Nitratidesulfovibrio vulgaris str. Hildenborough: one gene and its partner. The protein of the gene in region 2 binds, or shares a complex with, the protein of the main gene of each other region. Links are inferred from orthologs where the notes say so. Each region holds a gene or a part of one and is shown on either strand. Other genes may lie near its edges. The genes, in order: metK and groL.

Region 1 (15,109 bases), 500 kb from region 2 along the record:
AGGCGAAGAAAGACGTGGTAGGCTGCGATAAGTCTCGGGGAGGAGCCAAACATCCTTTGATCCGGGAATGTCTGAATGGGGAAACCCGGCAGGAGTCATGTCCTGTCACCCGCAACTGAACAAATAGGTTGCAGGGAGCCAACCCGGGGAAGTGAAACATCTCAGTACCCGGAGGAAAGGAAATCAAACGAGACTCCCGAAGTAGCGGCGAGCGAACCGGGATTAGCCCAAACCGGATGGTTTCGACCATCCGGGGTTGTAGGACCTCGATGTGGGATTGACTACTAGGCAGGAGAAGTGAGCTGGAAAGCTCCGCCATAGCGAGTGATAGCCTCGTATCTGAAACCGAACGTCACCCTAGAGGCACCTGAGTACTGCGAGGCACGTGAAACCTCGTGGGAATCTGGGAGGACCATCTTCCAAGGCTAAGTACTAACCAGCGACCGATAGTGCACTAGTACCGTGAGGGAAAGGTGAAAAGAACCCCTGTCAGGGGAGTGAAATAGAATCTGAAACCTGTTGCCTACAAGCTGTGGGAGCATCCTTGAGATGTGACCGCGTGCCTTTTGCATAATGAGTCAGCGAGTTACTCTGTCGTGCGAGGTTAAGCGAAAGTGGAGCCGTAGCGAAAGCGAGTCTGATAAGGGCGATAAGTACGACGGAGTAGACCCGAAACCGGGTGATCTATCCATGAGCAGGTTGAAGCAAGGGTAAAGCCTTGTGGAGGACCGAACCAGTAACGGCTGAAAACGTTTTGGATGACTTGTGGATAGGGGTGAAAGGCCAATCAAACTCGGTGATAGCTGGTTCTCCCCGAAATATATTGAGGTATAGCCTCGGGAAATTGTCTCGCGGAGGTAGAGCACTGACAGGGCTAGGGGTCCCACCAGATTACCAAACCCTTTCAAACTCCGAATGCCGCAGAGATGTACCCCGGGAGTCAGACGGCGGGTGCGAAGGTCCGTCGTCAAAAGGGAAACAGCCCAGATCGACAGCTAAGGCCTCCAATTCCATGCTCAGTGGGAAAGGTGGTGGAGTTGTTCAGACAGCCAGGACGTTGGCTTAGAAGCAGCCATCGTTTAAAGAAAGCGTAATAGCTCACTGGTCTAATGACTCTGCGCCGAAAATGTAACGGGGCTAAGCATGGAGCCGAAGCTTCGGGATCGTCTAGTACGATCGGTAGGGGAGCGTTCTCTGTGGGCTGAAGGTTTGCCGGAAGGCACGCTGGACTGCAGAGAAGTGATTATGCTGACATGAGTAACGATAAAACAGGTGAGAAACCTGTTCGCCGTAAACCCAAGGTTTCCTGGGTAAAGGTAATCTTCCCAGGGTTAGTCGGTCCCTAAGGCGAGGGCGAAAGCCGTAGTCGATGGGAAACGGGTTAATATTCCCGTACCTGTGCGTTCGCGCGATGGAGGGACGGAGAAGGATAAGCGAGCCGGCTGTTGGCTTAGCCGGTGCAAGTGCGTAGGCTTGGGGGAGAGGCAAATCCGCCCCCTTTAAGGCCGAGACACGAGTCCGTGACCGCAAGGTCTGAAGTCGCCGAGTCCATGCTCCCTAGAAAAGCTCCTAAGTATAGTGCGTACAGACCGTACCGGAAACCAACACAGGTGGGTGGGGTGAATAACCCAAGGCGCTCGAGAGAACTCTGGCCAAGGAACTCGGCAAAATGACCCCGTAACTTCGGAAGAAGGGGTGCTCTCTAAGGTGTAGGGTATACATCCAAAGCCTCGGAGAGCCGCAGTGAAATGGTGGTGGCGACTGTTTACTAAAAACATAGGTCTCTGCGAAGTCGCAAGACGACGTATAGGGACTGACGCCTGCCCGGTGCCGGAAGGTTAAGAGGAGGGGTCAGCGCAAGCGAAGCTCCGAATCGAAGCCCCGGTAAACGGCGGCCGTAACTATAACGGTCCTAAGGTAGCGAAATTCCTTGTCGGGTAAGTTCCGACCTGCACGAATGGCGTAACGATCTCCACACTGTCTCGGCCAGAGACTCGGTGAAATTGAAGTCGCGGTGAAAATGCCGTGTACCCGCAGAAAGACGGAAAGACCCTGTGCACCTTTACTATAGCTTGACATTGGGTTTTGGGCTTGCATGTGTAGGATAGGTGGGAGGCTGTGAACCCTGTACGCCAGTATGGGGGGAGCCATCCTTGAAATACCACCCTTGCAAGTCTAAGGCTCTAATCCCTACCCGTGATCCGGGAGGGAGACAGTGTCTGGTGGGTAGTTTGACTGGGGCGGTCGCCTCCCAAATTGTAACGGAGGCACGCAAAGGTTCCCTCAGCCTGATTGGAAACCAGGCGTCGAGTGCAAACGCATAAGGGAGCTTGACTGCAAGACAGACATGTCGAGCAGGGACGAAAGTCGGCGTTAGTGATCCGGTGGTTCCGCATGGAAGGGCCATCGCTCATTGGATAAAAGGTACGCCGGGGATAACAGGCTGATCGCGCCCAAGAGTTCATATCGACGGCGCGGTTTGGCACCTCGATGTCGGCTCATCACATCCTGGGGCTGAAGCAGGTCCCAAGGGTACGGCTGTTCGCCGTTTAAAGTGGTACGCGAGCTGGGTTTAAAACGTCGTGAGACAGTTTGGTCCCTATCTTCTGTGGGCGTAGGAGAATTGAGAGGGCCTGTCCCTAGTACGAGAGGACCGGGATGGACATACCTCTGGTGGTCCTGTTGTCGCGCCAGCGGCATAGCAGGGTAGCTATGTGTGGAAGGGATAACCGCTGAAAGCATCTAAGCGGGAAGCCTGCCTCAAGATAAGTTCTCCCCTCTTTTAGAGCTGAAGGGCCCAGGTAGACTACCTGGTCGATAGGCTGGAGGTGGAAGTGCGGCGACGCATGGAGCTGACCAGTACTAATAGCCCGAGCGCCTTGTTTTCTTCATACAATTCCTTTCCACCCTATTTGATTCTATTTCGGTCCCGTACGAAGTGGCGGCGTGAGCATAGCCAGCCTTCCCGGACGGTGACCAAAGAATCTGTCCTGGCGTCCATGGAGGAGGGGGTACACCCGATCCCATTCCGAACTCGGAAGTTAAGCCCTCCATCGCCGATGATACTGCGGGGTAGCTCGTGGGAAAGTAGGCCGACGCCAGGACTTTTCTTTTTATCTTGTGCAGATGCTGTGATGCAGCCAATTTTCTTTTGGCGTCCATGGAGGAGGGGGTACACCCGATCCCATTCCGAACTCGGAAGTTAAGCCCTCCATCGCCGATGATACTGCGGGGTAGCTCGTGGGAAAGTAGGCCGACGCCAAGAATCTTCAAAAGAACGGCGGTAACCATCTGGTTGCCGCCGTTCTTTTTTGTCTCTGGTCTGAATCTGCCGGGCTTCTTTCTCTGTCCCTGTTAGCCTGCCTGTGTCGGCCACGCCCTGCTGACGCCGAATGGGATGTCATCGTCATGAAGAGGCATCTTCTATTCAGCCTGCCATCCGGGCTGGACGTGATCAGAAATGAACTCTTGTATCATGCCGTTAACGAGTCCTGTCGCCCAAGTGCACGAGGTGTCGCACACCTGCCTCTAGCTTGGGGCGAGCATCCCTTGGAAGTAGGCAATGGTATGCCGCAATCCTTCGCGTAGCTGCGTCTGCGGTTCCCAGCCCAGTTTCTCGCGTACGGTGCTTATATCCGGACGTCTTTGCCGGGGGTCGCCACTCGGAAGCGGAAGATGAGCTATGGTCGATCGACTACCCACAAGGTCAATGACGGTTTCTGCCAATTCCCTGATGGTGAACTCAGCCGGATTGCCTATGTTCACAGGTCCATGCAGTCCCGGTGGCAAATCCATGAAGCGAATCATGCACTCGATCAGGTCATGGATGTAGCAGAAGGAACGGGTCTGGCTTCCGTCTCCATAGATGGTGATGGGCTCGTTTCGCAACGCCTGCATGATGAAGTTGGACACCACCCGTCCGTCATTGGGATGCATGCGAGGCCCATAGGTATTGAAAAGCCTGCCCACCCGAATGTCGAGTCCGTTTTGCCGATGATACGCAAAGAAGAGCGCTTCTGCACACCGCTTGCCTTCGTCGTAGCACGAGCGGATTCCTATGGGATCGACATTTCCCCAGTAGTTTTCGGTCTGCGGATGCTCAGCCGGGTCGCCGTACACTTCTGACGTGGATGCCTGAAAAATCCGTGCCCCGACACGTTTGGCGAGGCCAAGCATGTTGATGGCTCCATGCACGCATGTCTTTATCGTCTGTACGGGGTCGTGCTGGTAGTGCACTGGAGAGGCAGGGCACGCCAGATTCCAGATTTCATCTACTTCGACGTACAGCGGAAAGGTGATGTCATGGCGGACGAGCTCGAACCTCCTGTTTTCCAGCAAGTGTTCGACATTGGCGCGAGCACCGGTGAAGTAGTTGTCGACGCAGAGTACTTCGTGCCCGTCTTTCAGCAGACGATCGCAGAGGTGTGAGCCGACGAATCCGGCTCCACCCGTGACAAGTACGCGTTTGCGGAGATGCATCGTGAAGACCTCGTGTCCGCCGTTCGTGTGGGTAGAGGTGGGACGACAGGCGGAGTTGATCCGTTAGCCGTACAGACGTCGCTTGGCGTCGAGCACGAGCCAATGCAGCGTGCATGCCTGAAACCTAAATCAAAGTAGCACATTCGCCAAGTCGGCATGCTCGACAGAGGCAGCTTGTTCGACAGTTCCATCGAGCCTGGCGGCATGCTCAGGGGGCGTCGATGCGGTGGTATCCGGTACGACGCAGAAGAGCATGCCGCGTGCAAGGAAAGGCTAGTGCCGCCTTTCTCTGCCTTCCGCACGACCTGCACGACGCAGAGGGGAATGCAAGGCGATGCCATCGATACGGTTGCTTCTGTGATGGGCAGCCCGTACATCCCCCCGTGGTCACGTTCGCCACGGGGGGCTCGTCGTCTTTTCATTTGATCGGGGAGTATGCCTTGCGCGCTCTCGACGTGAGCCTCTCCAGCCTTTTCTGGAGGTTCGGTATGCTGTTGCACTGCCTCGCCTTCGCCGATTGAGTCGCGCTTGGCCTGTTCTTGGGCCATAGCCTGCATCCGTCCTTCTTGAGGGCCCCGCAGCCTCTGGGTGAGCTATGTTTCTGATGTCGTGAGGAGGCAGACCTTCAGGCTGTCACCTCTATCCCTCAAACGGCGCGTTCCCCGACCATGCCATTCCGAGACCATTCTCGTTTGATGCTAACCTGTGGCTCAAACAGGAATAACTGAGTCCATTTTTTCAGACTTCAAGTTTTATTAATAAAAATTAATTAAATGGAAATAATAAAGAGTGGGCCATTCCCTCTTGCACATGGGCCCTGTCTGCAATGTCGGACACGGCCCATGTTCTTATTTATGTGCTTCTTTTGTAACGCACCGTAATGATATGATTTTGAGATGTTGTGACTTTGCGTGGCGTCTTGGCCCGGTAATTGCTGTTTGAAGCAAAGCGCACTGACTCTTTGCTTTGCAGTGAGTCATATGCTCTGGCGTCGTCGTGCAACAGTATAAAATGGAAAAATGACGACGCATGCGGTCTCTGGTGCAGATGTTCGAAGCTTTGCGGCAGCTTTGTACGTCTTGTTCTGATGCGATGTCATCGCTGTATGGTTTACGTTCGAGGAGTTTCCATGTCCATTGAATTGCTGGCCCTCGTGGCCTTGCTGCCTATTCTCGTCGCTCTGGTCCTGATGGTAGGGTTACGCTTTCCTGCGACCCGCGCCATGCCTCTGGCATGGCTTGTCTGTGTCATCGGGGCCATCGGAGTCTGGAATCTTCCGGCCGGCTATGTGTCCGCCCTTACCTTGCAGGGCATTGTCACCGCGATTGGTGTGCTGATCATCGTCTTTGGTGCGATCATCATTCTCTACACCTTGCAGTATAGCGGGGGGATGGAGACAATCCAGTACGGCATGCAGAATGTGAGCCGAGACAAGCGCATTCAGGCGATCATTGTCGGCTACATGTTCGCGGCGTTCATCGAAGGTGCCGCAGGTTTCGGCACCCCCGCAGCCCTTGCTGCGCCGCTTCTGCTCTCGCTGGGCTTTCCGCCGCTTGCCGCCGCGGTCATATGCCTTGTGTTCAACAGCTTTCCGGTCTCTTTCGGTGCCGTGGGCACACCGGTGCTCATCGGCCTCAAATTCCTTGCCCCTTTGACGCAGGAAGCCGTCGCCCAAGGCATACCCGGGCTTAACTTCACCGACTTCGGTTCGTTCGCGAAGGTCATCGGCCAGTGGGCGACGCTGATGCACGGCCCGATGATTGTCATCCTGCCCATCTTCATGCTGGGCTTCCTCACCCGTTACTTCGGGGAGAAGAAGTCGTGGGTAGAGGGTTTCAAGGCATGGAAGTTCTGCGTGTTCTCGGCCGTTGCCTTTGCCGTGCCCTACTACGTGTTCGCATGGTTCGTCGGGCCGGAGTTCCCTTCGCTCATCGGTGGTCTTGTGGGCCTCGGTATCATCGTTGCCGGTGCAAAGCGTGGGTTCTGCGTGCCTGAAACCCCTTGGGACTTCGGCCCCCAGTCCAGCTGGGACGCGGAATGGACGGGCTCCATCCGTACTGCCGCCAATACCGAGTTCAAGGCGCACATGAGCCAGTTCAGGGCATGGCTTCCCTACGTGCTCATCGGTCTCATCCTCGTCGTGACCCGTATCCCCGAGCTTGGGCTCAAGGGCTTTCTCTCCGCGCAGAAAATCCCCTTCAACGACATTCTCGGCTACAAGGGCGTCTCGGCATCCATCGACTATCTCTACCTGCCCGGCACCATTCCTTTCACCCTTGTGGCCCTGCTCACCATCCTGCTGCATGGCATGAAGGGTGACGCAGTGAAGCGCGCATGGGGCGAATCCATCGCCAAGATGAAGTCGCCTACCATCGCCCTCTTCTTTGCGGTCGCCCTTGTGTCCATCTTCCGCGGGTCGGGGGTCGTCGACGCAGCCCTCAACCCCAACGCCTATCCTTCCATGCCGCTGGCCATGGCCAAGGCCGTGGCTGCCGTCGCGGGTAACGCGTGGCCCATGCTGGCATCGTTCGTCGGTGGTCTTGGGTCGTTCATCACGGGCTCGAACACGGTCTCGGACCTGCTTTTCGCAGAATTCCAGTGGGGTGTTGCCGCGCAACTGTCGATGCCGCGTCAGGTCATCGTGGCTGCGCAGGTCGTTGGCGGTGCCATGGGCAACATGGTGTGCATCCACAACATCGTGGCTGTGTGCGCCGTTGTGGGCCTTACGGGGCGCGAAGGGACCTTGCTGAAGCGTTGCTTCCTGCCTTTCGTGCTCTATGGCGTGGTGGTGGGTGTCGTCGCGTCGCTCATGAGCTTCGTGTTCCTGCCTCACCTCTTCTAAATCCCGATGCAGGGGCGCAGCCGCAGCGTCCCATGACGGTCTCATCAGGAGTCCGTTCGTGAAAAGCCCCGCCTTTCCTCGGAAGGCGGGGCTTCTTGCTTCCCTGATGGGTGCGTTCGGCCGTTGCGTCCCTTCGCGGCTGCGCTGTAGCCCCCCGACCAGTTACGGGGCACTGCGGTGCAGGATGAGGACGCCTGCGGACACGTCGCCGTCTGCTCATGCCTATGGCACGAAGAACGCCCCGGCAGCCGAGAGACTCGTCCGGTAAGGGCGCCCGTATTCATCACGACGCGGAATCAGTGCTTCGGGCTTCCGTCCGAGGGCTTCTTTCCCGGCTGTGCGGAGATGTCGACCTCGTCTTCTTCATTGAGGCTGCGTTTGAACTCGTTGAGGGATTTGCCGATGGTTTTGCCCAGTCCCGGCAGATTCTTGGGACCGAAGACGAAAAGCGCAATGACGAGGATGACCAGCAGATGTGCGGGCTGGAAGAGTTGACCTATCATGGGTGCTCCTCAGGGCGCGAAGCCTTGTAGGGGTGATTGGGTGGTGGCATCGTGCCATGGCTGTTGCGCATCGTGAAGCCCCGTGGCCGTTATCTTCATGTAATGTTCATGGACGAAAAAGGCGGGGCCCTTGAAGGGCCCCGCCTCGATGGTCATCGACAGGTTGCGTACTAGACCTTGGCGGCGGTGCGCAGGTCGGCGGCAGCGTCGGTGTGTTCCCATGTGAACTCGGGCAACTCGCGACCGAAGTGCCCGTAGCACGAGGTCTTGCCGTAGATGGGGCGCAGCAGGTCGAGTCTGCGGGTGATGTGGAAGGGGCGCAGGTCGAACACCTCGCGGACGGCGCGAGTGAGGACTTCGTCGGGAACGCTGGCGGTACCCTGCGACGAGACCAGCACCGACACGGGTTCTGCCACGCCGATGCAGTAGGCTATCTGCACTTCGCACTTGGGGGCGAGGCCTGAAGCGACCACGTTCTTGGCGATGTAGCGGGCCATGTAGGCACCGGAACGGTCGACCTTGGAGGCGTCCTTGCCGGAGAATGCGCCGCCACCGTGGTGACCCATGCCGCCGTAGGTGTCCTGGATGATCTTGCGGCCTGTGAGGCCGCAGTCGCCCATGGGGCCGCCGATGACGAAGCGCCCGGTGGTGTTGATGAAGATGTCGCAGGCCTTTTCATCGAAGAAGCCGCTGGGTTCGAGGATGGGGCGGATGACGTGGGTCTTCACTGCGTCGATGATGTCGGCCTGACTGGCGCTGTCCTTGTGCTGCGTGGAGACGACGACGTTGTTGATGCGTACGGGCTTGCCGTCGACGTATTCGAACGAGACCTGCGTCTTGCCGTCGGGACGGAAGATGTCGACGGTGCCGTCCTTGCGCACTTCGGTGAGACGCTGCGAAAGCTGATGCGCCCAGTAGATGGGGGCAGGCATGAGCGTGGCGGTCTCATCGCAGGCGAAACCGAACATCATGCCCTGGTCGCCTGCGCCCTGGTCTTCGTTGGTGGCGCGGTCTACGCCCTGTGCGATGTCGGCGGACTGCTTGTCGATGGAGGATATGACGGCGCAGGTCTGCCAGTCGAAGCCCATTTCGGAGCTGTTGTAGCCGATGTTGCGGATGGTCTCGCGCACGACATGGGGAAGGTCGGCGTAGCCGCGGGTGGTGATTTCACCGGCGATGACCGCCATGCCCGTGGTCACGAGGGTCTCGCAAGCCACGCGGGAGTTGGGATCCTGCGCCAGCAGCACGTCGAGCACGGCGTCGGATATCTGGTCGGCGACCTTGTCGGGGTGGCCTTCGGTGACGGATTCGGACGTGAAGTAGTATTTGCCTTTGCTGGGGATCATCTGATTCCTCCTTGGGAATGTCGTGCCCGCGGGGGGCGTGGCTACGGCGGTCTAGTCGCCGAGAAGCATCATGTTATCGAGAAGCCGCGCCTGTCCGACCCTGACGGCCGTGGCGCAGAGAGTGGCCCCTGTGAGGCGGTCGACCGGTTCGAGAGACACGGGGTCGACTATGGTCAGATAGTCTTCTTCTCCGCCGGGCAGGTTCTGGGCCCAGTAACGGCGGATGGCTGTCTTGATGGTCTCGGCATCGCGTTCTCCACTCTGGGTGATGGCGCGACCGAGGGCGAGTCCGTGATGGATGTGCGGTGCCTGAAGGCGCTCTTCGGCAGTGAGGTAGATGTTGCGCGAGCTCATGGCCAGACCGTCAGGTTCGCGCACGATGGGCCGCCCCACGATATCGACGGGAATGTTGAGGTCGCGCACCATCCTGCGTATCACGGCCACCTGCTGCCAGTCCTTCTGCCCGAAGACGGCGATGCGCGGCATGGTGAGCATGAGCAGCTTGGTGACGACGGTGCACACCCCTCTGAAGTGGGTGGGGCGCGACAGGCCGCACATGGTCTGCGAAAGCGCGGGGACCTCGACCCATGTGGCGTGGTCTTTCTTGTAGAGGTCTTCGGCTTTGGGCGCGAAGAGAACGTCCACCCCTTGGGCTTCGGCCATGGCCGCGTCACGTTCGAGGTCGCGCGGGTAGGCGGCGAAGTCTTCGCCCGGCCCGAATTGGGCGGGGTTGACGAAGAGGCTCACGATCACCTTTTCCGACACGGCGCGGGCGTGGGCCATGAGACTCTCATGACCTGCGTGGTAGTAGCCCATGGTCGGCACAAGGGCCGTGTGCACCCCGTCTGCCCTCCAGCGGAGGCAGGCCTGCTGAATCGTTTGAGGCTCGGTAATTATCTGCATATCAACCTATCCACATATAGTTGTACGGGTCATATACACGCAGCCGTTCGCATTGTCCAGTCCCCACGTGTGCGCGGGGAGGGGAAGACATAGGGCAGGACAGGCTATCACATCTTGACGCGGGAGTGCTACCGGGGGCACACATGGCAGGTATCCCGCCCAAGGAGTGACCATGCAACCGTTCTATCAGGGACAGTTGGACGTGTTCTGTGCCCTCTATGCCGTGCTCAACGCCTTGCAGCTGACACATGGTCTAGGCATGGGGCAGGCGCGTCGCATTTTCACCGAGACGCTTGAGGACATCGCCCGTGACGCCTCGCTGCTGCATGTCACGCTTCACAATGAGACCGATTATGCATGGCTTGTGGAACAGGTTCTCACCCGTTACGGACTGTGCCTCGATGCACCGTTTCCCATGACAGCCACACGCCCCTTCTCGTCGCCCACCACCCCGACGCCCCGCCTCCTGTGGGGTACGCTGTGCGGCTGGCTTGCGGGAGGGCCGAGACGCACTGCCGTGTTCCGCTTTCACAGGTATCTGCCCTTCCGGGGCGACCCGCTCATCAGGCACTGGAGTACGGTTCGTGAACTGGAGAACGACACTCTGGTGTTGCATGATTCGAGCCATGAACCCAATGCGGTGTTCTCAATCCACCGTGACGGTTTCGGCACCACGCGCGAAAGCATGAGCGACGGGCGTCTGCTGTTGATCGAAGCACCCACGGTATGGTTGCTTGAAGGGCGCTGAGGGCGTACGCGGGGCGTATCCCAGCCCGTGGCCGTGGTAGGGCACGCCGCTTGGGCACAACCGCCATCGGGCCCCAGTCAGAAAAGTGTTGTCGATGCGGACAGGCCTGCCTTCGGCGTCATTCTCCTGTCGGTGTCTGGCGGCATCCGCGTTTGTCCAGTGCAGCCATGAAGGCCTCAAACTGCCCGTCGTCGATACCGAAGGTGTGTTCCGCAGCAGGGAATGACCCCTCGCGTACTTCATGCGCATAGCGGGCCACAGCTTCACCCGCCATGCCGGCGAGGTCGGCGTAGCGTTTGACGAATCGCGGTGAAAGCTCGCCGTACAGCCCCAGCATGTCGTGTAGAACGAGCACTTGCCCGTCGCAACCCGCGCCCGCGCCTATGCCGATGGTGGGGATGTGCAGCCGGGCCGTGACCTGTTCGGCGACCGGTGCCGGAACACATTCGAGCACAAGGCTGAAACAGCCCGCTTCCTGCAAGGCAAGCGCGTCGTCGAAGAGGCGCAGGGCCGCTTCCGCCTGTCTTCCCTGAACCTTGAAGCCTCCCATCTCCGCCACCCGTTGCGGGGTGAGGCCCAGATGTCCCATGACCGGGATGCCCGCGTCGACCAGTGCCCGTACCTGCGGTAGCACCGGGCCGGCACCTTCGAGTTTCACCGCACGCACGCCACTCTCCCGGAAGAGACGCGCACCGTTGAGGAGTGCGTCACGCACGCCGGTCTCGTAGGTCATGAAGGGCATGTCCGCCACGACCATCGCGTGCCGCGTACCACGTACCACCGCGCGGCAGTGGTGCAGCATCTCGTCGAGGGTGACCGAGAGGGTGTCTTCACGCCCAAGCATGACCATGCCCAGCGAGTCGCCCACGAGAATGAGGTCGGCCCCGGCACCATCCACGATACGGGCTGAAGTGTAGTCGTAGGCTGTGAGCATGGCCAGACGCTGCCGTCCCTTGGCCTTGCGGATGTCGGCGGTGGTGAGTGGCCGTACGCCTTGCCCGGATGTCGGCGTGGCTGAAGAGGGGGGCGTATGTGTGCTCATGGTTGCTCCTTCGCTGTGTTCGTCTCCGGAGTGTACTGCCGCCACCCCCCTGAAGGCAAATGCGGGAGTGGCCTGCGATATGGCTCCTTCAAGATAAAATGATCTTTGTATCGAACTCGTTGCGAATAAATCTAATGCGAGCCCTATAGTCTGTTGGCGAATGGTCGAAGAGAAGGGCAAGCACGGCGGATTGGTCGCAGGGACGCGACCGGCAGTGTGCCGCCGCCGGGAACGACTGAATATTCATGGAGGAATATTATGTCACTGGTTATCAATCACAACATGATGGCGATGAATGCCGCTGGGAACCTGAGCAACTCGTACGGCAAGCTTTCCACTTCCGTGCGCAGGCTTTCTTCCGGCCTTCGTGTCGGCACTGCTGCCGACGACGCGGCCGGTCTGGCCATTCGCGAACTGATGCGTTCCGACATTTCCGCGCTCAATCAGGGCGTGCGTAACGCGAACGACGCTATTTCGCTCATCCAGACCGCTGACGGCGCCCTCGGGGTCATCGACGAGAAGCTCATCCGCATGAAGGAACTGGCCGAACAGGCCGCGACCGGTACCTACACTTCGGACCAGCGTCTCATCATCGATTCGGAATACCAGGCCATGGCCTCGGAAATCACCCGAATCGCCAACGCGACCGACTTCAACGGTCTCCATCTGCTCAACGGCAACCTGTCCTCCGATACGCACGACGGTTCGGGGCTGCAGTCCACCGGCAAGATGAAGATCCACTTCGGTACCGCGAACGACTCCGCCGAGGACTACTACTACGTCCAGATCGGCACCTCGACGGCTTCGGCACTTGGCGTCGGCAACCAGGCTACCGCCGGTAGCGCCGGTTACACCATCTCCACCCAGTCTGCCGCGCAGCAGGCCCTGGTGGCGATCCAGAACGCCATCATCTCGAAGGACAACATCCGTGCTTCTCTCGGTGCGTTGCAGAACCGCCTTGAGAACACCATCAGCAACCTGCGCACTCAGGCCGAGAACCTGCAATCCGCCGAATCGCGCATTTCCGACGTGGACGTCTCGTCGGAAATGACAGAGTTTGTGCGCCAGCAGATTCTGACCCAGTCTGCGGTGGCCATGCTCTCGCAGGCGAACTCGCTGCCTCGTATGGCGATGCAGCTTCTCGGCGGCTAACGGCCGACCGGGCGGAGAGGGGATTCTCCGGGACACACACGACCGGGCCGCGCAAGCGGCCCGGTTTCTGCGTTTCAAGGCCCTGCGTCTGGTCGTACCTGCGGGCACACCGCGGGAGGGTGTCGCCGCATTTACAGTGCCCCCGATGATGGTGCATGGTGCGCAGACAAGGAGAGATGCATGTCACGAACGTTTGCGGAACGCCTGCCGGAGATGCTGGCATCCGTCTTTGTCGTATTCTTCATCGTGCTGGGCATCGCCCCGGCGGACAGGGCGGTCTGGATTGCAGAGGCCGTGCCCGTGGTCTTCGTCTTTACCATTCTGGTGTTCACGGCGCGCAGATACCGCTTTTCGAACGCCGCCTACCTGCTGATGTCATTCTGGCTTTTCTGGCACACCGTGGGTGGGCACTTCACCTTTGCCGCCGTGCCCTTCGGCTTCGTCTCGGACATCATCGGTGCAAGCCGCAACCATTTCGACCGGATCGGTCACTTTTCGGTGGGTTTCTATGCCTACGCCTTCACCGAGATCCTCGTCCGGCGGCGTCTGGCGGGTCCTGTGGTCTCCACACTGTTCGGCCTGTTCGCCATCATGTCGGTGGCGGCGGGGTATGAGATTCTCGAATGGTGGTACGCCGTGAGCAGCGACCCCGAGGCGGGCATCGCCGTGCTGGGCAGTCAGGGTGACATATGGGACGCGCAGAAGGACATGCTCTCGGATACGCTGGGGGCGCTCTTCTCGCTTGCGCTCTTCTGGACGGCAGGCAGAAGGTGGGGAAGCCACGACCCCGTCCCGTCAGCCCGATAGCTGACCGCTGTCCTGCTGCCTTGACGGGGGGAAGGTGCGCTTCGTTCACCGCAGCACACGATAGGCGTTGCGGCTGCCTGTCGTGACGATGGGGCGATGTCTTTCCGTCTGGCGTGCAGAGACCGGAGACGACCCGCCACCGAGAGACCGTATTCTGCATCACGCGTAAAGCCCCCGCGACATCTCGTCGCGGGGGCTTTACCGTCTGTGGTATGTGCGTACGGGTTACGCTGTGCGAATCTCGATGCGCCGGGGCTTCGCCGCTTCCGCCTTGGGCAGGAAGAGGTCGAGTTGTCCATCTCGCAACGTCGCCTTGATGCGTTCACGGTCTACGATGTCTGAAAGGGTGAACGTGCGGGCGTACGATACGGCATCGAATTCGACGTGCATGGCGTTGCCCTTGTCCACCGGTGCGTAGGTACTCGTTCCCCTGATGGTGAGTTCGTTCTCCTCAAGGTCGATGGCGAGTCCTTCGGCACCCACGCCCGGAAGGTCCATGAGAATATGGAAGCCATCATCCATCTCGAGGATGTCCGTGGCGGGAACGACCTGCCTCGTGGTCTCGGTATCCTTCTGCATTATTCTGCCTCCGTGGTCATACCCGACTTCGGGAGTTATGATTCGATGTGTCGTGTGTTCCTAGGACTGTATGGCGATGCGGCGCGGTTTCACTGCTTCGGCCTTGGGAATGGAGACGCGCAGGATTCCGTTCACGCTTCGCGCTTCGACATTGTCCCTGTCGACGGGGACATTCATGTTGATGATGCGCTGGAAGGATCCTGACGAGCGCTCCTGCCTGAACATCCTTCCTGAAGACGCCTTGCGTTCTCCCTTGATGATGAGATTGCTCTCGGTCAACGTGAGTTCGATGTCTTCAGGGGTTACGCCAGGAACGATGACATCGACAACGTATCCGTTATCGCTTTCATAGACGTTGACGAGAGGATACTGTGTTCGCCTTGCGCCACCGGCCTGCATCCTTGCAAATTCATCGAAGAGCCTTTCGAAGTTCTTCGGGACATCATACAGACTGTTGAAGTCGATCACCATGTTCGTACCTCCTTGTCGTTGGCAAACATCAGGATAATGCGTACGTCCGGGCTGTCAACAGTGTGAGTGGACAAAGATGACGGAGTCTTCCGCCCCGGCGTTACCCTTTGACAAGCCGCACCTCTGCGGCTACCGGAAGGCACCCGGTACGGTCGAGGCTGCTGCCATTGCCTGCCGGGCGATGTCCTGATGGAGGTTGGAGCGGTGGGAACAGTCATCGATGTGCAGGTAGGAGCC
Region 2 (15,188 bases):
GGCGCTCAACTCTTCACTTCCGGCCGCCACGTTCTCTGCACCGAGTTGCACGTCTCGCACGACACAGCTGATGCGTTCGACCATGTCCATGAGCGAGCGAAGCAACTTGTCCTCTTCGCTACGTGGTGCGATGCGCCGCGTCAGGTCGCCAGACGCCATGGTGACGGCAAGTTCTGCGATGTTGCGTTCCACCGCGACCATCTCGGCAAGAGCACGCGTCAGGGTGTCACGAGGGCCGCGCGGTTCTGGCTGGGTCACCGCCTGCCCACGGGCGAGTTCCGTTGCGGCAGTCGCCACCTTGCGCTCGGCTTCGAGCATTCTGTTCATCGACGTGAGCAGTGTGCCAATCTCGTCACGCGAGTCGACTTCAAGCACCACATCGACATTGCCCTCTGCGACGGATTCCGCAGCCGCAACAGCCCTGCCCAGCCCCTTCTTGATCATGCGAGTGGTCAGCACGGTGAACACGATACCGAACAACAGCGCCGTCAGACTTATGGCTAGGACAGTGGCTGCCGAGAAGCGCACCGACTCCTGCGTGTGCGCATCCTGACGTTCAAGCAGGATTCTTGCGCTGTCGGCCAGCACCGTTGCGCTGGCGACCATCTTCTCCATGAGGGCTCGACGCCGGGGCTCGAACTCCGTGAACGCCCCGACCATGGCCTCGTACTGGCGCACGCTGGAGACGGCAGAATCGAGGGCTGTACCGAACCGTGCCCGCAGTGCCGACTGCTGCAAGGGTTCTACACCCTTACGCACCTTGTCCAGATACTCGCGCACCCGCATCAGGTCATCGGGCTTGCCCCGCCACAGATAGTACAGGATATGGACACGGGAGAGCAGGAACAACTTCTGCATCTCCTGCACCCGGTCGGCCACGTCGGTGGCACTTGCGGCCATCGAGGCCTCGAACAGCGCATCGAACGCGTCCGTAACCTGACTGGCAGCGGCGATTGCCTGTTGCAACGTCTTGTCCCGCTCGACACCCACGCTTTGGAGTTCCCGGAACAGCAGCTGATATTCTGAACTCTTCTGCGCTATCGCCTGAAGGTCACCGCCTTCCTGTCCCCCCAGAGTGCCGCGAATCCGCTCCACAGAAGCGAGAATCCGCTTCACCTTGGCATCGACTTCACCGGCGCTCTCTTCATGCCCGTTGAGCAGATAGTAGAGGACGTCGATACGCGCCCGTTCGGAAGTCGTGACCATGTCACCAACCACGCGCGCGGTCTCCATCTCGCCGATGAGCTTGTGCTGTGTCCGCCAGCCCATGGTGGCGACTACGGCGCCCAGCAAAAGCAACGCGGTGAAGGCCATAAGCAACCGTGTTGCCAGCGAATAGTTTCTGAACATAGTACAACCTTTCTGTCAGTCCTGCGGAGATGATACCGAGGGCGTCATGATACGCCCGGTCTGCCACAGTCGCATGAAGTTTCCATTGCATCCGGATGCCTGTTCGGCATGGCGGCAAAAAATGCAGGGGGAGGTCCGTAATCCATGAAGGAAGACAAGACAGCCACAAGCCCCTGCGACACGAGGCACCCCCCTCCGTTCTGTTGTGGCTGGCGACCACGAGGGTTGGCGCGGAACGTCGCCCCGCACCTGCGCCATGTCAGTAACCGGACAGGGCAATAGTATGACGCACGATGACAAGCAAGAGGCAGGCCAAACCCCTGCACGATTTAATGGAACAGCCCCATGAGAAAACGAGAAACGTCCTCCGCCCCCTCCCGGCCCTAAGAGACCTACCGGAGGATGGGCAGGGGCGGGCACGTGGACGCTATCAGCGACGAGTGAGAAAGGAGTCCATGGAGAGACGATGCTGGCACTCCTGCGGCAAACGACCGGGAACAACGCAACGCGTCACGTGATTCCGGGCGGCCTGGACACCTATGCTGTCATCGGGAAGGGCTTTTGCCATGACCCAGTGTCCACCCGCTATGAGGGCGGATTTCTGCATCAGCGGCGTCGGTCCTCAACCCGGCTTGAAGTTGCAATGAAAAAACGCCCCCGGTGGGGGCGTCTGAAGCGACAAGGCGATGCGCGGTCAAATCTCGTAGGAAAGGTCTGAGCGTTCCCGTTTGGTGTTGCGTCCGACCACATCAGCCAGCCCTGTGCGGGCGAGTGAACGACACGCGCGCTCGTCATGCGTCACCTCACCTGACATCAGGGCAGTGAGCGACGTTTCATCAAGAGCGGCTTCCAGAGCCTGAGAGGCCTTGATCCACGCACTACGGGTAAGGCAATCGGATTTCCGGGAACAGGCGTTGGGCTCACCGGTACAGCAGACTGTCAGCTGAATGCCCCCTTCCATCAGGCGAACGATGTCGCCGAGAGAAATGTCGTCCGGTTTTCGGGCAAGCGTATGCCCCCCTGCTGCCCCCCGGGTGCTACGTGTGAGTCCCCCACGCTTCAGGGTCTTGAGAATCTGTTCGATGAACTGAACAGTGACCCCTGTGCGTTCGGACAGGGATGTGGTGGTCATGGGTGCGCCTTCTCCGTGCATGGCGAGAGCAAGAAGAATACGCGCCGCGTAGCGAGTTTTGGCAGCAAGCTTCATGACAACGTTCCGATGAGTGTTGGCAACGGTGGCCTCCCCAAAGCCTGCAGACATTGTGCTTTTCAATTCCTCCCTTGTCAATAGGAATTAAAAAAATCAACGATTTCTTGAGCCCTTATTCACAAAAAGACGTTCTCTGCCTTCAGAACGCCACCTCTCTCCCCTGCATTTCCCTACGCCCTCAATCCCCGATGTCAGGCCGAGGCGTTGCACCTGTCGGGGGACGCCCACGGGTCTTTGACGTACACCGTCATGCCCTTCCCCCCCCCACGCAGGCATAGGCCACCTCACTCGCCCGGACAAGACAGGCAGACTGCGTTTCTCGTTCAAAAAATCACAAACGCAACGTCCACGCGGACTTCTGGGCGACAGGCCGACACACACAGCTCAAGCACTCGAATTGATAAAACAAATAAAACAGCGACTTGCAAGAACAGTCTGCACAGGTGCGTTTTGAAACACGCGGACGGTTCAGCTTGACACAAAATCCGGATTACTCTAATTCAGACCAACTCAATCTGATACAGATTAATTAAGATTGAAAAGCCATCATATGCCCCCGACATCGCAAGGAAGCGATTCGGGGCAGGCAGTAGGAGGCCTCCATGCGGATTTCCTCGACAGTCCACTATGCCTCTCGACTTCTCGTCAATCTCGCGCAGCACACGCCTGCCGCGGGCCCCGTGTCTGCCTCCGAGCTTGCAGACCGCACTGGCATCTCCGTGAAATTCATCGAAAAGATCATTCGCCAACTCCGTACGGCGGGGATGGTGCGTAGCGTACGAGGAGCAACGGGAGGGCATCTGCTTTCCATGCGCCCCGAGGACGTCACACTTGGAGATGTCCTGCGTGTGGTCGAAGGCGGTGTCCAGCCTCCCAACTGCTGCGTCGGCGACGACTGCGAAGACACCCCCTGCCGCTGCAAGACCGCATGGATATCCGCCGCCAAGGCTCTTGAAGCCACGCTCGACCAGTACACGCTGGCTGACATCATGAGCACCCAGCCCACCGCGAACGAACGCTCGACCAAGCGGCCTGCCGCCCGGATGAGCAACCCCCAATACGACAGGACGACACCCGGAACACCATACGCGCATGGTCGCTCCTGCGCACACCAAAGCCAATAGTCAAGGAGACCTGGCATGAAGAAGCTGCTCATTCTCGGGGCCGGTGCCGGCGGCACCATGGTCGCGACAAAGATGAGAAAAAAGCTCGATGAACGCGAGTGGGAAATCACCGTCATCGACCGCGACCTCAAGCACCACTATCAGGCCGGTTGGCTGTTCATTCCGTTCGGCATCTACAGCCTCGACGACTGCATCAAGCCCAAGAAGGATTTCATGCCCCGCGGCGTGAAGTTCGTGCAGGACACCATCGTCAACGTCGACCCCGAAGCCAAGGTGGTCAAGACCGAAAACGGTTCCTACGACTACGACTGGCTTGTGGTGGGCACGGGCTGCCGCATCGCACCTGAAGAAGTGGACGGTCTTCTCGACGACTGGCGTGGCAACATCCACGACTTCTACTCCCCCGACGGCGCAGTGGCCCTTCGCAAGAAGATGCTGCACATGAAGGAAGGCCGCCTCGTCCACCACATCTGCGAGACCCCCATCAAGTGCCCGGTGGCCCCGCTCGAATTCGTGTACATGGCCGACTGGTACTTCACCAAGATGGGTGTGCGCCAGAACATCGAAATCGAACTGGTGACGCCCCTCACCGGCGCATTCACCAAGCCCGTTGCGGCGAAGATTCTCGGTGACCTGTGCGACTCGAAGAACATCAAGGTCACGCCCAACTTCGTGGTGGACAGCGTCGACCCGGGCAGCAAGACCATCAACTCCGTCACCGGCGACGAAGTACCCTACGACCTTCTGGTCTCCATTCCGCCGAACATGGGGCAGGAATTCCTCATCGAAAGCGACATAGCCGACCCCATGGGCTACATGGACACCGACAAGCAGACGCTCAAGTCCAAGAAGTACGAGAACATCTACGTCATCGGCGACACCACGAACGTGCCGACCTCCAAGGCCGGTTCAGTGGCCCACTATGAGGCCGACATCATCGCCGAGAACCTTCTCGCCGACATCGAAGGCACAGGGCACTACCACCACTTCGACGGTCACTCCACCTGCTTCATCCTCACCGGTTACGAGAAGGCCTCGCTCATCGACTTCAGCTACGAGGTCGAACCGCTGCCCGGCATGTTCCCCTTCCCCGGCCTCGGCCCGTGCGAGTTGCTCGGCGAAAGCCACATGAACTACTGGGGCAAGCTCATGTTCAAGTGGGTCTACTTCAACCTTATGCTCAAGGGCCACGAACTGCCGTTCGAACCGAACCTGTACCTGCACGGCAAGGACACCTCGCTGCTCAGGAAGAAGTAGGCCGGAGGAAGAAATGACCAACGAAGAACGTATACTCGAACGCCTTGAGCGCATGGAAGAGCAGATTGCCTTCCTGCATGAACGCGCACAGGGCACGAAGGAACTCATACAGGACCTTACCCCCATCTCGAACCATGCCTTCAGGCTGATGGTGTCGGAACTGCAGGACGTGCACGGGCATGTGCATCTCGACGACGTGTTCGAGTTGCTGCGCCGTGGACTGCGAGGGGTGCCGAATCTCAACTACTGCCTCGACCAGCTTGAGAACCTCATCGACCTGTGGCGTACCATCCATCCCGCCATCGCTCCCACGTGGCCGCACATCATCGCCACCATGGGTGAATGGCATCGGGACGGGGTATTCGACAAGCTTGGGGCCCTCAAGGGCGTGGGCGGCAAGATGCTCGACACCACGACCCCCGACGACATCGCGCGCCTTGGCGAGTCGCTGGTGTTCCTGCTGGCCCTGCTGCAGAAGCTGGCAGACCCGAAGGTGCAGACGTTCCTCATGCGGGCTGTCGACATGCTGGGTGCTGTCGACCTCGACAACGCCAAGCCCGTCGGCATGTTCGGCATGGTCGGCGCGATGGGTGCGAAGGAGACCAAGGAAGGCCTTGGTGTCGCACTCGAGGTGCTCAAGGCCCTTGGCAAGCTCAGGGGTGACGGCACCCCCGCCGCCTGCGGCTGTTGCTGCTCCTCCAAAGGATAGCATGATGCATGGCCCCGCCACCCGTTGAGGGTGCGGGGCCTTTTCTTCAACTCCTCCGCTTGCGAGGCACCATGAACAGACAGCACATCCTGCTCGTGGATAAGGACCCGGAAGTACGCGCCCTGCTGTCGCAGATGCTCGCCGAAGCCGGTTACAGCGTAAGTACCGCCCACGATGCTCTTTCCGCACTCGACACCGCTCGAAAAAGCCGCCCCGACTGCATCTCGCTGGACATGGACCTCCCCACGCCCGGCGGAACAATCCTCTATGCGCGACTGCGCCGCGACGAAACATTGCGGCACACTCCTGTCGTCGTGCATAATGGGTGCGCGAGACTCCCCAACAGTGTTCCCACCATCGCCCGGGCCTGCTGCCCCGCTTCGCTGCTTGAAACCGTAACCCGCATCCTCACCTAGACATCTTTCACGCACTCCGGATGGGCCGTCCGCTTCGCTGCCCGCAACACCCGCATGGACGGCCCATCCGTCTTATCCGGCAGAGTCCGGCCTTTCCCATACGTAGCGCAGATGACGCGCCCAGCAAGACTGCCATGTCAGAGGTCCGCCCTGCCCACGCAGTGACATGACACGCACATTGCTCAACAGCCCCTCGTTCACCCGGTCTGCATGCGCGGCCATGGGCCCCTCCGAAAACTGGCAAACGGACGTGACGAGACTTCAGACTGTTCGCGCCTCGCACGGCACCACATGCCAAGCGTTATGTCCACGCCGCAAGTCGTCTCTGTTTACCCCTGCAGCCCCTGTGCCTGTTGCCGCAAGAAAGCCCTACAGTGAACACGAAGGGCCACGGTCACCCGTGGCCCTCATGCGCCCGCCTTCTTGCAGGCATTCAGCAGCGGCACCGTGCCGCAGTATCGTTGCTAGCAGACTGGTGCGAGATACTGGCGCCGCCAACGGGCCGCCAGCTGCATCGCGCGGGTGCGTCCCGCATCATCAAGCTTGCCCTCGGCATTGACGCGCTCGGATTCGGCCTTCGCGAAACCACAGGATGCGGCTAGCGAGAACCACATGAACGCCCGTTCTGCATTGGCTGCAACGCCCTTTCCGTCCCTGCACAGCACGCCGAGAAGATACATCGCCTTGCCACTGCCGAGGGTGGCGGCGCTGGTCAGAAGCTCACGTCCCGTTCGCAGCGAATCGGCATCGCCCTGTCCGATGAACGCCTCCCCAACTGTGCAACGCGCCTCGGCCGTCTCGGGGCGCAATGCCTTGAGGAATGCACGCTTGCTGGAGACGAGTTCCATACCGAAAGCCTTGTCGCGGAAGTCGTTGACCATGTCGTCGTACACGGGTTCGCAGTTGAAACCGCATCTGTCGGCGCGCCTGAACAGGCTCGCGGCACGTGCGAAGTCCTGCTTCACGCCCTCGCCACGCGCAACGCGGACAGCGTAGAGGTTGAGTGCCTCGTGATGTTCAGACGCCACAGCCCTCTCCAGCCATTCCAGAGCCTTGGCTTCATTCCGGGGTACGCCACGACCTTCGTCATAGATCATTGCAAGATTGAACTGGGCACTGGGTTCGCCCGACTCTGCCGAAAGAAACATATCCTGAAGTTGCATCGACCTACCCGCCTATGATTGAGGTTGGGAAATCCTCCACTTACCGACCCCTCGCCGTGTGGCACCGCGAGTTCCGCCGTGGGCAGCATCGGCGGTCGAAGAGGACATGCGTGGCTGCCCGCGCGGCATGTCCTACCTCGATGGTATGGATTATTTCCTACCTTCAAGGTGTGATATTGTCAATGTAGCCGGAGCTAATTCTTCAAGATTCCGTCAATCCAGATACAAATGCCAGCATAACATACCAAAAGAATGATAAAAACGCTGACGAATCACACAGGACATAGACGTCGTCACACCCGGGCCATACATGTCGCATGCTTCTGAAAAATGATATAACCCTACATGGAAACATCCACGTCGGGCGAACAGGGTCGCCCGCACTCCCCATACCCCAGGAGGCTCCATGCGCTGGCGGCAATTCCTGACTCCCGTGATTTCGCTGTCTCCGGAACAGGCACGTAACCTCGTCGCGGAATCCGGCACGAATCTTACCATCCTCGACGTACGCCAACCAGCCGAATATGCCGAAGGTCATATTCCAGGTGCGATGCTCATGCCCCTTGCCGACCTTGCGGACGGCATGAGGCAACTCCCCGCAGAAAATCCCTTGCTCGTCTACTGTGCCATAGGCGGACGTAGCCGCATCGCTGCGCAACTGCTTGCCGGTAACGGGTTCAGCAAGGTGATGAATCTCTCCGGGGGCTTCAAGGCATGGAACGGGGCGACGGGCTTCGGTTCCTACGACAGTGGGCTTGAACTCTTTCCCCAGACACTGGGGCTTGAGCAGGCCATTGTCACGGCTTGGGGGCTTGAGAACGCGCTTGAGGCGTTCTACGCCACACAGATGGGTCAAGCGGTGCAGGGCGATGTCGCGGATGTGTTCGGAACACTTGCAAAGATGGAAAGCAGCCATAAACGCCGACTTCAGCGGCAGTACGCCGATATCGTCGATGCTCCCATCGACGGGACGGGGGTCGAAGCGGCCATGGCCCGCAACCTCGTGGAAGGCGGCCTGACAACAGAGGAGTACCTTGCCCGTGCCAAGGTCGACACCAACGACGTCATGGAGGTTCTGCAGTTTGCCATGATGCTGGAGGCGCAGGCCATGGACCTTTACGCACGCGCCGCACGCAGGGCCGACGATGTCGAGACGCGGGCCTTTCTGGACGCCATGACCCGCGAAGAGAAGTCCCACCTAGCGCAACTGGCGACTCTCCTCGACAGGCACCTCGAAGGTGAGTCCCATGCCTAGCCTGCTGCTGCTTGGTGCCGGACACGCGCACATGACCGTGATGGAGGCCATCCCCCGTCTCATCGAACGCGGTCATTCCGTGACCGTGGTGGGTCCGGGTGAAAGGCATTACTATTCCGGCATGGGGCCGGGAATGCTTGGTGGACACTACTCACCAGAGGACATCAGCTTTCCGGTGCGCCAGATGGTAACGCAGCGCGGTGGCACGTTCATCACCGCAAGAGCGACCCGCATCGACCCGCAGCGCAAGCACGTCGTTCTCGATTCCGGGCAGGAACTTGCCTATGATGTCTGCTCTTGCAACACCGGGTCGCACGTGCCTTCCTCCATCGTCGACGGCGACGCAACGGACGTCTTTCCCGTCAAGCCCATAGAGAACCTGCTGGCAGGACGTGAAAGCATCCGGCGACGCGCATCCCGAGGCCCCGTGCGCATTGCCGTCGTAGGGGGCGGGCCAGCTGCACTGGAAGTCGCAGGCAATGCCGCGGCGGCACTGACGCAGACAGGGGCCCAAGGCAACGTTGCCATGTACGCTGGCAGTTCGTTCCTGCGCCGCTTTCCGGCACGCGTGCGGGAGTTGGCACGAAAGGAGTTGCAAAAGGCACGGGTGAAGCTTCATGAAGGGGCCTATGCATCTGCCGTTCACACGGGAGAAGTCGTACTCGACAACGGCGAAAGGTACGAGGCCGACATCATCTTCACCGCGCTGGGAGTGGTTCCCTCCCCCCTCTTCGCGGCCTCCGGCCTTCCTGTCGGTAAGGACGGCGGCCTTGCCGTGGATGCCCACCTGCGCTGTACGGAGTATGACGACATCTTCGGAGGCGGTGACTGCATATGGTTCACGCCGCAACCACTCGCCAAGGTCGGCGTCTACGCGGTGCGCCAGAATCCGGTGCTACTGCACAACCTCGCCGCACGCCTTGAAGGCGGGCCATTACTGACTTTCTCACCCGGTGGCGAGTATCTGCTCATCTTCAATACAGGTTCCGGACGCGGCATCCTGCACAAGGCGGGGTTCACCTTCGCCGGTCGTCTGGCATTCATGGTCAAGGACTGGATAGACCGGCGCTTCATACGCCGCTTCCAGCCGCACTGAGGCGTTACAAGACACGAAAGTGCCCGCCTGCGAAAGGAAGGCGGGCACTTCTCATCCATGTCCTACGATGTTCAGGCCCGCTTGAGGTCGTCCACGAGGCGCTTGAGGACCTGCGACTGGTTCGCCAACTCCTGAACCGCCGTAGCAGCCTCACGCATGGCCTGTGCCGTTTCGGCAGAGATGGCGCTCACCTGCTCCACCGACTTGTTGATCTCTTCGCTGGCGGCCGACTGCTGCTCCGAAGCCGTGGCGATGCCACGCACCTGATCGCTCACCGTGTCGACCATCTTCACGATCTCACGCAGGGCCTCGCCTGAGAGGCGAGCAGCCTGTGTCGCCTCTTCGATGGTCTTCACCGACCTGTCGACGTTGTCCATGTTCTTGCGGGTTCCGCCCTGAACACCCCGTATGGCGTTGCCGACCTCCGTAGTGGCCTGCATGGTCTTCTCGGCCAGCTTGCGCACCTCATCGGCAACGACCGCGAACCCTCGTCCGGCCTCACCCGCGCGGGCCGCCTCGATGGCTGCGTTGAGGGCGAGCAGGTTCGTCTGGTCCGCAATGTCGGAGATGACGTTCATGATCTGCCCGATGGCCTCTGCCTGCCTGCCCAGGTCTTCCATGTCATGCTTGAGCGCGACAGATTGCGACTGTACTTCGCTTATCCCAGTCACGACCCTTCCGACAATCTCCGCGCCACTTTCAGCCTTTCTGCGTGTGTTCTCCGCGATGTCAGCGGCCTGTCCGGCATTTCGGGCGACCTCCAGAACCGTTGCGTTCATCTCCTCCATGGCGGTGGCCGTCTCACCCACGCGCCGGGCCTGTTCTTCGGCCCCGCGGTCGGATTGTTCGATTTGCGCCGAAAGCTCTTCCGATGCCGATGAGAGCACCTCGACCACACCCTCAAGCTTGACCGCAGCCTGCAACATGCCTTCGGCCTTTGCCCGTTCAGCCTGTCTGCGTGCCTCTTCAGCCTCAAGTGTGGCCTGTTGCGCTTCCTGTTCCTTGCGGCGAGCCTGTTCAGACTTCTCATCCGCTTCTGCAATCTTGGCCTTGAGGGTTGTCACCATGTCCTGAACGGCACTGTACACCCCTTGCCTATGGCTACTCTCGCGAAAGTGGATATCGAGATTTCCGGAAGCTATCTCGCGCGACACATCGTAGAGATAACCCGGGTCTTCGCCCAGTTGCGCCATGGTTCCCCGCACGATGTAGACACCTGCCCCGGCACCTATCGCGATGGCAACAAGAACGAGGACGATGCTGAACGTGCGGGCGGATGACACGACGTTCGTGGCTTCCGCTGCCGACTGCGCCGACCCCTTGTCGTTGATTTCCACCGCCGCATACAGTGCGTCCATAGCTGCCTGAAAATGCCCTCGAATCTCTGACCTGTCCAAAGCTGCAGCTTCGACGTTCTTGTTCACACGAGACAACTCCATCCCCTTGTCCATAGCTCTGTAATACTGTCGTGTATGGTCAAGGAATTTCTCGAAATTACCCCTCTCTGACGGGTCAGATACCAGTTTTTCATATATTCTTGCGCTATCCTGCAACTGTTGCTTTAGCTTTTCAATGTTACTCTCAATAGAAGCGATTGCAGAAGCGTCTGTAGCGATTATATGCTGCAATTGCTGCCTTCTGATACGGTTCATATCCCCCTGCATCTTGGCGAGTATCTTGATACTCGGTATCCAGTTACTGGCGATCTCCTGCACATCGTCGTGAATCAGGCCTAGCCTGTTCACGGAAAAGCCACCGACAACTATGATCACGAGGACAAGGGAACCGAAGGCTATGGCAAGTTTATGGGTCAGTTTCATGGCTGCAACCTCGCTATGCGGGTGTCTGGGATATTCGAGAATAGCACAGGGACGCCACTCCGCCATTAGTTTTGTTCCTCGACTCGAACTTGCATCACGTCGCAGCCGTTCTGCCCAACATACCGAACACCAATGACAAAAGGGCCGGCATCCGAAGATGCCGACCCTTGCAAGTCTCAAAGCGGGGCTGGAGGCTAGTACATGCCGCCCATGCCGCCCATGCCACCCATGCCGCCGGGCATGGGCATATCCTTCTTGGGTTCGGGCTTCTCGGCGATGGCGCACTCGGTGGTGAGCAGCAGCGAAGCGACCGAAGCTGCGTTCTGCAGGGCGATGCGGGTCACCTTCTTCGGGTCGATGACGCCGACGCCGATGAGGTCTTCGTATTCGCCGGTGGCAGCGTTGAAGCCGAAGCCGTCCTTGCCTTCACGCACTCTTTCGACCACGATCGAGCCTTCGAAACCGGCGTTGGAAGCGATCTGGCGCAGCGGTTCTTCGATGGCGCGGCGGATGATGTTCACGCCAGCGGTCTCGTCGTCGTCAGCGGGCTTGATGTCGTCGAGAACCTTGGCGACGCGCACGAGCGCGGTACCGCCACCGGGGACGATGCCTTCTTCGACGGCTGCGCGGGTCGCGTTGAGGGCGTCCTCGACGCGGTCCTTCTTCTCCTTCATCTCGGTCTCGGTGGCAGCACCGACGTGGATGACGGCAACGCCGCCCACGAGCTTGGCAAGACGCTCCTGCAGCTTCTCGCGGTCGTAGTCGGAGGTGGTCTCTTCGATCTGGGCGCGAATCTGCTTCACACGGGCCTTGATGTCGTCACCCTTGCCAGCGCCGTCGACGATGGTGGTGTTCTCCTTGTCGATGACAACGCGCTTGGCGGTGCCGAGATCGGCCACGGAGATGTTCTCGAGCTTGATGCCCATGTCTTCGGAGACGACCTGGCCACCGGTGAGGACAGCGATATCCTGCAGCATGGCCTTGCGGCGCTCGCCGAAGCCGGGAGCCTTGATGGCGACGACCTGAAGGGCGCCACGCAGCTTGTTCACCACGAGGGTGGCAAGGGCTTCGCCGTCGACGTCTTCAGCGATGATGACGAGAGGACGCTGCATCTTGGCCACCTGCTCGAGAACGGGCAGCATGTCCTTCATGGTGGAGATCTTCTTCTCGTTGCAGAGAATGAAGGGCTCATCCAGTTCGCAGACCATCTTCTCGGGGTCGGTCACGAAATAGGGGGAGAGGTAACCGCGGTCGAACTGCATCCCCTCGACGACTTCGAGGGTGGTCTCAAGGCCCTTGGCCTCTTCGACGGTGATGACGCCTTCCTTGCCCACCTTGCTCATGGCCTCGGCAATGATGTTGCCGATGGTGGAGTCGGAGTTGGCAGAGATGGTACCGACCTGGGCGATTTCCTTCTGGTCGCGGGTGGGCTTGGCAAGGTTGCCGAGTTCACGCACCAGGGATTCGACGGCCTTGTCCACGCCACGCTTGATGGCCATGGGGTTGCGGCCGGCAGCCACAAGCTTCACGCCTTCGCGGTAGATGGCCTGGGCGAGGATGGTGGCGGTGGTGGTGCCGTCACCGGCGATGTCGCTGGTCTTGGAAGCGACTTCCTTGACCATCTGGGCACCCATGTTCTCGAACTTGTCTTCGAGTTCGATTTCCTTGGCGACGGAGACGCCGTCCTTGGTGATGACAGGGGAACCGAACGACTTCTCGATGACAACGTTACGACCCTTGGGGCCGAGGGTGACCTTTACGGCGTTGGCAAGTTTGTCGACGCCACGGGAAAGCTTTTCACGAGCCTTGGTATCAAAAAGGATTTCCTTGGAAGCCATGTGAATTTCCTCCTCAGGGAAGCGGGATGGTACGGGGAATTACTCGATGATGGCGAGGATGTCGTCTTCGCGCATGACCAGATGCTCGACGCCGTCGATCTTGATTTCGGTACCGGCGTACTTGTTGAACAGCACCATGTCGCCAGCCTTCACCGTCATGGCGACGAGCTTGCCGTCATCGGCGGTCTTGCCGGGGCCGGCAGCCACGACTTCACCGCGCGAGGGCTTTTCCTTCGCGGTGTCGGGGATGTAGAGGCCGCCAGCAGTCTTTTCTTCGGACTCGAGGCGCTTGACGAGAACGCGGTCGTTGAGGGGCTTCAGATTCATGCGATCAATCCTCCACAATGGTTGATGACGTTATGCCCGCTGTTGGCACTCTCTTGTGATGAGTGCCAGACGGGGTACCAGCGATAGCTAGGAGGCTTTTGCCCCCTTGCAGCCCTCTTGGGCCTCGCTTTCACCGGGGATTTCAAAGTGCGCTTCCGGCATCCGGTCTTGGTCACCTTCAGCGCAAACAAACTAATGCCCTATTCGGCCTTGAAAAGGGGCGAAACGCATTTTTTTATGATTTTTACCACAACACACTGCCATAAAAGACTATTTTTCTCTCCTCAGGCGACCTTCCGGCCCCCCTTGGGCAACCCGAGGGCGATGGACGCGAGTGCAGCCACGCACAGCAGATAGCAGTACATGTTCGACAGCGACACATCCACGGGGGAGATGCCAGCTATCGACCCGGCAAGCAGCACCTGAGCACCGTAGGGAATGAGCCCCTGCACCACGCACGAAAAGATGTCGAGCATACTGGCACTACGCCGCGGGTCGACACCGTTGGTTTCGGCAAGCCCGCGTGCCATTCCCCCTGTGAGTATAATGGCAACGGTGTTGTTGGCCGTGCAGAGGTTGGCAAGACTCACCAGCAGCGAAATACCCGCCTCTCCGAGACGACGGGTGCGACCGTCTCGCCTGTCGCTTGTCATGCGACCGATACGCTCAAGAAGCCAAGCAAGCCCGCCCTGATACCGGATAAGCTCACCGAGTCCGCCCATGAGCATGGAGAGGACGAGAATCTCGTGCATCCCCGAAAAACCTGCATAGATGTCCTTGGCCCATTGCAGCACCGAATACCCCGGCACGACAGCCACGCCAACGCCCCCGGCAAGCACGATGCCCGTGAAGAGCACCACGAAGACGTTCATGCCCGCCAGCGCCATGGCAAGAATGACCACGTACGGCAGAACGCGCGCCATCTCCCATGCCCCGACACGTGCAGCCTGACCGCTGTCGCCCATGAGCCAGAAAAGGAGCGTAGCACCCACGGCGGCAGGCAGTGCGATGAGCAGGTTCATGCGGAACTTGTCACCCATCTCGCACCCTTGCGTCCGCGTAGCGGCGATGGTCGTATCGGATATCATCGAAAGGTTGTCGCCGAACATGGCACCACCGACTACAGAGCCCATGAGCATGGCAAGCCCGATGTCGGTCTGCTGCCCGATGCCCACAGCAATGGGTCCTACGGCGGCGATGGTTCCCATGGAGGTGCCCATGGCGGTGGATACGAAGGCGGCGATGAGAAAGAGACCGGGCAGAATGAACTCGGCAGGAATGAGCGACAGGCCGAGGTTCACCGTGGCGTCGACCCCGCCGATGGCCTTGGCGACACTGGCAAAACCACCAGCCAGCAGGTAGATGACGCACATGGTGATGATGTTGATCTCACCGGCACCTGCAAGCATGATGTTGATCTTCTTCGACAAGCCGCCATGCCCCATGATGAGGGCGAGTGCGAGCGCGGGAAGGATGGCGACAGCGGGCGAAAGCTCATAGAAGGCCATCTTCACGCCAGTGAAACTCAGAATGCTGCCTGTCCCGATGAAGAGTACGAGAAAAAGCGCAAGCGGCAGCAACGCCAGCCCGTTGGTTTTCTGTTCCATGTCTTATCTCCTTGCG

What was found.
Region 1: the proteins of groL (region 2) and metK are in contact, whole or in part, in a cryo-EM structure (PDB 8P4O), measured with the Escherichia coli proteins. The link is inferred for Nitratidesulfovibrio vulgaris str. Hildenborough from one-to-one orthologs.

What each region holds. Positions count from the first base shown.
Region 1 is NC_002937.3:2,547,267-2,562,375, reverse strand. What follows is about bases 7,083-9,862. They hold metK (methionine adenosyltransferase), read right to left. Parts: upstream 9,171-9,862; coding sequence 7,995-9,170; downstream 7,083-7,994. Other genes in these bases: panC (pantoate--beta-alanine ligase), read right to left, coding at 9,222-9,862; DVU_RS11470 (twin-arginine translocase TatA/TatE family subunit), read right to left, coding at 7,618-7,824; DVU_RS11475 (L-lactate permease), read left to right, coding at 7,083-7,321. In the rest of the region: DVU_RS11480 (UDP-glucuronic acid decarboxylase family protein), read right to left, coding at 3,529-4,479; more of DVU_RS11475, read left to right, coding at 5,609-7,082; more of panC, read right to left, coding at 9,863-10,073; DVU_RS11455 (hypothetical protein), read left to right, coding at 10,246-10,821; panB (3-methyl-2-oxobutanoate hydroxymethyltransferase), read right to left, coding at 10,940-11,863; DVU_RS11445 (flagellin N-terminal helical domain-containing protein), read left to right, coding at 12,122-13,015; DVU_RS11440 (DUF2238 domain-containing protein), read left to right, coding at 13,196-13,822; DVU_RS11435 (Hsp20/alpha crystallin family protein), read right to left, coding at 14,048-14,401; DVU_RS11430 (Hsp20/alpha crystallin family protein), read right to left, coding at 14,462-14,872; DVU_RS11425 (hypothetical protein), read left to right, coding at 15,077-15,109. UniProt on the Escherichia coli protein: Catalyzes the formation of S-adenosylmethionine (AdoMet) from methionine and ATP.
Region 2 is NC_002937.3:2,039,364-2,054,551, forward strand. The notes cover bases 10,917-13,775. They hold groL (chaperonin GroEL), read right to left. Parts: upstream 13,239-13,775; coding sequence 11,595-13,238; downstream 10,917-11,594. Other genes in these bases: DVU_RS09350 (HAMP domain-containing methyl-accepting chemotaxis protein), read right to left, coding at 10,917-11,466; groES (co-chaperone GroES), read right to left, coding at 13,278-13,565. Also shown: DVU_RS09300 (methyl-accepting chemotaxis protein), read right to left, coding at 1-1,350; DVU_RS09310 (RrF2 family transcriptional regulator), read right to left, coding at 2,045-2,611; DVU_RS09315 (RrF2 family transcriptional regulator), read left to right, coding at 3,163-3,684; sqr (type III sulfide quinone reductase, selenoprotein subtype), read left to right, coding at 3,700-4,941; DVU_RS09325 (DUF1641 domain-containing protein), read left to right, coding at 4,955-5,650; DVU_RS09330 (response regulator), read left to right, coding at 5,722-6,066; DVU_RS09335 (tetratricopeptide repeat protein), read right to left, coding at 6,531-7,229; DVU_RS09340 (rhodanese-like domain-containing protein), read left to right, coding at 7,636-8,484; DVU_RS09345 (NAD(P)/FAD-dependent oxidoreductase), read left to right, coding at 8,477-9,580; more of DVU_RS09350, read right to left, coding at 9,652-10,916; DVU_RS09365 (Na+/H+ antiporter NhaC family protein), read right to left, coding at 13,850-15,172.